2 linked regions of the Rhizobium rhizoryzae genome follow. The protein of the gene in region 1 interacts with the protein of each later gene in a pairwise test. Links are inferred from orthologs where the notes say so. Each region holds a gene or a part of one and is shown in the gene's direction. Other genes may lie near its edges. The genes, in order: thrS and rplA.

Evidence for each region.
Region 2: the proteins of thrS (region 1) and rplA interact in binary tests that used the Escherichia coli proteins (3 or more experiments, as listed by UniProt). The link is inferred for Rhizobium rhizoryzae from one-to-one orthologs.

What each region holds. Positions count from the first base shown.
Region 1 is NZ_CP049250.1:2,674,426-2,677,722, reverse strand. Bases 276-3,255 are described here. They hold thrS (threonine--tRNA ligase), read left to right. Parts: upstream 276-744; coding sequence 745-2,766; downstream 2,767-3,255. Other genes in these bases: G6N80_RS18720 (hypothetical protein), read right to left, coding at 2,827-3,255; yidD (membrane protein insertion efficiency factor YidD), read left to right, coding at 276-635. Outside these bases: G6N80_RS18735 (iron-sulfur cluster assembly scaffold protein), read left to right, coding at 1-251; more of yidD, read left to right, coding at 255-275; more of G6N80_RS18720, read right to left, coding at 3,256-3,297. UniProt on the Escherichia coli protein: Catalyzes the attachment of threonine to tRNA(Thr) in a two-step reaction: L-threonine is first activated by ATP to form Thr-AMP and then transferred to the acceptor end of tRNA(Thr). The rate-limiting step is amino acid activation in the presence of tRNA.
Region 2 is NZ_CP049250.1:2,887,207-2,890,386, reverse strand. What follows is about bases 71-2,933. They hold rplA (50S ribosomal protein L1), read left to right. Parts: upstream 71-1,085; coding sequence 1,086-1,781; downstream 1,782-2,933. Other genes in these bases: rplL (50S ribosomal protein L7/L12), read left to right, coding at 2,709-2,933; rplJ (50S ribosomal protein L10), read left to right, coding at 2,130-2,648; rplK (50S ribosomal protein L11), read left to right, coding at 652-1,083; nusG (transcription termination/antitermination protein NusG), read left to right, coding at 71-508. Outside these bases: more of nusG, read left to right, coding at 1-70; more of rplL, read left to right, coding at 2,934-3,086. UniProt on the Escherichia coli protein: One of the primary rRNA binding proteins, it binds very close to the 3'-end of the 23S rRNA. Forms part of the L1 stalk. It is often not seen in high-resolution crystal structures, but can be seen in cryo_EM and 3D reconstruction models.

The sequences.
Region 1 (3,297 bases):
AGGCGTCTTCATCGGCCATGGCGCGGGTGGTCGTTGGTGCCTCTGTTGACGAAATTCGTCAGGCACGTCGGGACATGCTGGCCATGCTGAAGGAAGGTGGTGAAGGACCCGTCGGTCGTTTTGAGGAAATGCGCGTTCTGAAACCCGTGAAGGACTACAAGGCCCGACATGCCTCGACCATGTTGACCTTCGATGCCGTGGTAGACTGTCTCGATCAGATTGAAGCCAAAGCGCAGCCGCAGGCGGTCTGACGCATGTGCCAGCACTGTTCTGGTCTGCATGATGACGAGGATGAAAAGCCGCGGAGAAGAGGTCGGAACTGGTCCGGTCCTTTTCGCAAAACGCCGGATCGTCTTGTCGGAATGGGCCTGATCCGCCTCTATCAATTGACGCTCTCCGGCTTCATCGGAAATTCCTGTCGTCACATCCCCACATGTTCTGAGTTCGGCTATGAGGCTGTCGCGCGTCACGGTCTCTGGTTCGGGGCCTGGATGACGGCCTATCGTTTCGCCCGTTGCGGGCCATTTGGTTCGTCCGGGCTGGATCCCGTACCGGAGAACCGGCCTCAACACCAGCGATGGTGGACACCCTGGCGATATGCAGCCGCCTCAAAGGGCGAAGATTCAGCGCAGTAATCTTTACGTTCTGCGAGTTTTTTTCTATGACGCGCAGATTCATCGCTGCATCCGCGCAGCGCAATTCACCACCCGCATTCGTTGGCGGGACTGGTTCAAGGAGAAAACCATGTCTGTTTCCCTCACATTCCCTGATGGCTCTGTCCGTTCGTATGAAGCCGGTGCGACCGGGCTTGCGGTCGCTGAGTCGATTTCGAAGTCGCTGGCCAAGAAGGCCATCGCCATTGCGATCGACGGCGAAGTCCGCGACCTGTCGGACCCTGTTTCCGATGGCAAGATCGAGATCATTACCCGCACAGATCCGCGCGCTCTGGAACTCATTCGCCATGATGCTGCGCACGTGATGGCGGAAGCCGTCCAGGAGCTTTGGCCCGGCACGCAGGTCACGATCGGTCCGGTGATCGAGAACGGCTTCTACTACGACTTCAAGCGCGTTCACCCAGACACCAAGGAAGACTGGCCCTTCACGCCCGACGATCTGCCGAAGATCGAAAAGAAAATGAAGGAGATCATTGGTCGCAACAAACCCTTCACCAAGGAAGTCTGGTCGCGCCAGAAGACCAAGGATGTGTTTGCTGCCAAGGGTGAGAGCTTCAAGGTCGAGCTCGTTGATGCGATCCCGGAAGATCAGGACGTCAAGATCTATGCTCAGGGCGACTGGTTCGACCTTTGCCGTGGTCCGCACATGGCCTCGACCGGACAGATTGGGACGGCCTTCAAGCTCATGAAGGTGGCCGGTGCCTATTGGCGCGGTGATTCCACCCGTCCGATGCTGACCCGTATCTACGGCACAGCCTGGGCAGAGCAGGAGCAACTGGATCAGTACCTGCACGTACTTGCGGAAGCCGAGAAGCGCGATCACCGCAAGCTTGGCCGCGAGATGGATCTGTTCCATTTTCAGGAAGAAGGTCCGGGCGTCGTGTTCTGGCATGGCAAGGGCTGGCGCATGTTCCAGACCCTGACCGCCTACATGCGCCGCCGTCTGGCCAACACCTATGAAGAGGTCAACGCGCCGCAGGTTCTCGATGCCTCGCTATGGGAAACCTCCGGTCACTGGGGCTGGTATCAGGAAAACATGTTCGCCGTGAAATCGGCTTACGCGTTTACCCATCCGGATGACAAGGAAGCCGATAATCGCGTCTTCGCCTTGAAGCCGATGAACTGCCCGGGTCACGTCCAGATCTTCAAGCATGGCTTGAAGTCTTACCGTGAAATGCCTGTTCGCCTTGCGGAATTTGGTCTCGTTCATCGCTACGAAGCATCCGGCGCATTGCATGGGTTGATGCGCGTTCGCGGCTTCACGCAGGACGATGCCCATGTATTCTGCACGGAAGAGCAGATGGCAGCCGAATGCCTGCGCATCAATGATCTCATCCTGTCGGTCTATGAGGACTTCGGCTTCAAGGAAGTCGTGGTGAAGCTCTCCACCCGTCCGGAAAAGCGCGTGGGATCCGATGAGCTTTGGGACCGCGCGGAATCGGTCATGATGGATGTTCTAAAGACGATCGAAGAGCAGTCTGGAGGACGCATCAAAACCGGAATATTGCCAGGTGAGGGCGCATTTTACGGGCCGAAGTTCGAGTACACTCTCAAGGACGCAATTGGCCGTGACTGGCAGTGCGGAACGACGCAGGTGGACTTCAACCTGCCAGAGCGCTTCGGTGCGTTCTACATCGATGCGAACTCGGAAAAGACCCAGCCTGTCATGATCCACCGCGCCATCTGCGGCTCGATGGAGCGCTTCCTCGGGATCCTGATCGAGAACTTCGCCGGGCATATGCCGCTGTGGTTCGCACCGCTTCAGGTGGTCGTCGCAACGATCACCTCCGATGCGGATGATTATGGCCGCGAGGTTGCCCAGCAGCTGCGCGATGCGGGCCTGATTGTGGAAGAGGACTTCCGCAACGAGAAGATCAACTACAAGATCCGCGAGCATTCGGTCACGAAGGTTCCGGTCATCATTGTCTGTGGTCGTCAGGAAGCCGAAAACCGCTCAGTCAACATCCGCCGTCTGGGTTCGCAGGCACAGACACCGATGTCGCTGGAAGATGCCGTTGCATCGCTTTCGGAAGAAGCAACGCCGCCGGATGTCAAGCGGCGTCAGGCAGCACGCAAGATGGCTGCCGAGTAAAACAAATAACCCCGGTGGAGCGATCCACCGGGGTTTTTTTGTTTCAAGCGATCACGGTGATCAATCCTGACCGACGACGGACGCCTGTTGTTCCTTCATGGAAACTTCGATATCCGCGTTCTTGCCGGACTGAACGGTGAACTCTCGTTGATAGATCTTGTCCTTGTTGCGAGCGACGGCGGTATATTCGCCCTCCGCCAGCACCATGGTTGTGAAAGCGCTGACGCTTTCACTCACCACGTCGCCACCGGCAGTCAGCACAGACCATGCGGTATCAGCCACGGCTTCGCCGCCGTGCTGAGAAACAAGCTTGAGGGTAATCTGCGCCGCCTTGTGCTGCAGCGTCGCCTCGGTCAGTTTGCCTGCCTCGACCTGAAGGTCAGCCCGAACGCTCGCGTTGATATCGCCATATTCTGAAACAATGTGATAGGTGCCGGTATTCAGCCGGATGATCGTGTTCGGCTTCACATTGGCCATCACAAGCGCACGCTCGCCGTCTTCGCGCACCTCCGCGGAATAGATCGAGAACTT
Region 2 (3,180 bases), 210 kb from region 1 along the record:
CCACGCTTATTCGAATTTTGAGAAGAAGGTTGCGGAATCGATCGAGGAGAAGGCTCGCCAGAAGGGGCTTGAGCATCTTTTCGAAAAGATCCTGGTGCCGACAGAGAAGGTCGTTGAGGTTCGTCGCGGTCGCAAGGTCGATAGCGAGCGGAAGTTCTTTCCGGGTTATGTGCTTGTCCGCGCCAACCTGACGGACGAAGCTTATCACCTGATCAAGAACACTCCTAAGGTGACGGGTTTCCTCGGATCGGATAATAAGCCGGTTCCGATTCCGGACCATGAAGCAGACCGTATCCTTGGTCAGGTCCAAGAAGGTGTTGAGCGGCCAAAGTCGTCCATCTCCTACGAGATTGGTGAGCAGGTTCGTGTTTCTGATGGTCCGTTCGCCTCGTTCAACGGTATCGTTCAGGATGTCGACGAAGAGCGGTCTCGCCTCAAGGTGGAGGTTTCCATCTTCGGTCGTGCGACGCCCGTCGAGTTGGAATACGGTCAGGTCGAAAAGGTCTGATCGAGAAGGGGAGGTTCTCCCCATGCGCGTGGGAGGAGGCGCCTTAGCCGGGCGACAAGTTCCTGACCACGCAACCGCAGCCGCCAGCATTCGCATGTTGGCATTGAGGGCCGGGTAACCGGTTCAATTGGAAAGGCAGAGAAATGGCTAAGAAAGTAGCAGGCCAGCTCAAGCTCCAGGTCAAGGCAGGATCGGCAAACCCGTCTCCGCCAATCGGCCCGGCACTTGGTCAGCGCGGCATCAACATCATGGAATTCTGCAAGGCATTCAATGCCGCTACGCAGGAAATGGAAAAGGGTATGCCGATCCCGGTCGTCATCACCTATTACCAGGACAAGTCCTTCACCTTCGCTATGAAGCAGCCGCCGGTTACGTACTGGCTGAAGAAGGAGGCAAAGATCCAATCCGGTTCCAAGACGCCTGGTAAGGGTGCGAAGGCCGGTACCATCACCAAGGCTCAGGTCCGCGCGATCGCTGAAGCCAAGATGAAGGATCTCAACGCGGCTGACGTTGAAGGCGCAATGCTGATGGTTGAGGGCTCTGCCCGCTCCATGGGCCTGGAAGTGGTGGCTTGATCATGGCTAAGGTAGCAAAGCGCATTCAGAAGGTTCGCGAAGGTATCGATCCTACCAAGTTGATCGCCCTCACCGACGCAATCTCTCTCGTCAAGGACCGTGCAACTGCAAAGTTCGACGAGACAATCGAAATTGCCATGAACCTTGGTGTTGACCCACGTCACGCTGACCAGATGGTTCGCGGTGTTGTCAATCTGCCGAACGGCACTGGTCGCGATGTTCGCGTTGCGGTTTTCGCTCGTGGCGCCAAGGCTGATGAAGCCAAGGCAGCCGGTGCGGACGTTGTTGGCGCTGAAGATCTCGTCGAGATCGTTCAGGGCGGCAAGATCGATTTCGATCGCTGCATTGCAACGCCGGACATGATGCCGCTCGTTGGCCGTCTCGGTAAGGTTCTCGGCCCGCGTGGCATGATGCCGAACCCGAAGGTCGGTACGGTAACCATGGACGTCGCAGGCGCAGTCAAGGCCTCCAAGGGTGGCGCAGTCGAGTTCCGCGTCGAGAAGGCTGGTATCATCCATGCCGGTATCGGCAAGGCTTCCTTCGACGCCAAGGCTCTGGAAGAAAACATCAAGGCGTTCGCTGATGCCGTCGTCAAGGCAAAGCCGGCCGGCGCCAAGGGCAACTACGTAAAGCGTGTTGCACTGTCCTCGACCATGGGTCCGGGCGTGCGCGTAGAGCCTTCGACGGTTCTCGCTTGATTTTAAGATGGTCGGCTTGTTGCTGACCGTCGCAAAGAATTTTCGGGCCTCCGGGCCCGGAAAATCCGGGGAAACCCGGAATTCCTGTCCGAGATTGCGGGTGGTTTCGACCTTAATCGTTTGACCTGCATGAGACGGGTAAGATCTGGATTATCGACAGGCGCGCGCGATGCGCCCCTGAGGGTTCCGGTTCGAACCTGATGTGCCTTGTGCCGTAACCATACCGGTTACGTGCGGGGGGACAGGATCCTCGAGCGCTGCTCGGGATCTTGCAATAAGGTCCCAAGTGGCAAAGGCAACCCGGCAGGTCCCGATCCTTTGATCGGTCCTGTCAACTGGAGACAGACAGTGGAAAGAGCGGAAAAACGCGAATTCGTCACGGAGCTGAACGAAGTCTTCAAGGCTTCTGGTTCGGTTGTCGTGGCCCACTATGCTGGTGTTACAGTTGCGCAAATGAACGACTTTCGTTCGAAGATGCGCGCAGCTGGCGGCACCGTCAAAGTCGCGAAGAACCGTCTGGCCAAGATCGCTCTTCAGGGCACGGAGTCCGAAGGGATGGTAGATCTCTTCAAGGGCCAGACGCTGATCGCATACAGCGCCGACCCGATTACGGCTCCGAAGGTCGTCATGGATTTCGCCAAGACCAACGACAAGCTCGTTGTTCTGGGTGGCGCCATGGGCTCGACCACGCTTAACGCGGAAGGCGTCAAGTCGCTTGCGACCCTGCCTTCGCTGGACGAACTGCGTGCAAAGCTGCTGGGTATGATTCAGACCCCGGCTACTCGCATTGCAGGTGTTGTTCAGGCACCGGCAGCACAGCTCGCCCGCGTTTTTGCGGCCTACGCAAAGAAGGACGAAGCCGCTTGAGGCGGTTTTTCGCTGTAACAAACAAACCAGTTCGAACCGAACACAAAAGGACTTAAGAAAATGGCTGATCTCGCTAAGATCGTTGAAGACCTCTCCGCTCTGACCGTTCTGGAAGCTGCTGAGCTTTCCAAGCTGCTGGAAGAGAAGTGGGGCGTTTCTGCAGCTGCTCCTGTAGCTGTTGCTGCTGCTGGCGGCGCTGCTGCTCCGGCTGCTGTTGAAGAAGAAAAGACTGAATTCGACGTAATCCTGGTTGACGCTGGCGCCAACAAGATCAACGTCATCAAGGAAGTTCGCGGCATCACCGGCCTCGGCCTCAAGGAAGCCAAGGACCTCGTCGAAGGCGCTCCGAAGGCTGTCAAGGAAGCCGTCTCCAAGGGCGAAGCTGCTGACATCAAGAAGAAGCTCGAAGACGCTGGCGCCAAGGTTGACGTCAAGTAATTTCGAAAAATCGGTAAGAGAGGGCGTCTTCGCCCTCTCTTATTGGCGTTTTCTGTGGACCTGATTACCCAAAAGCCGGTGAAACGGCTTTTGG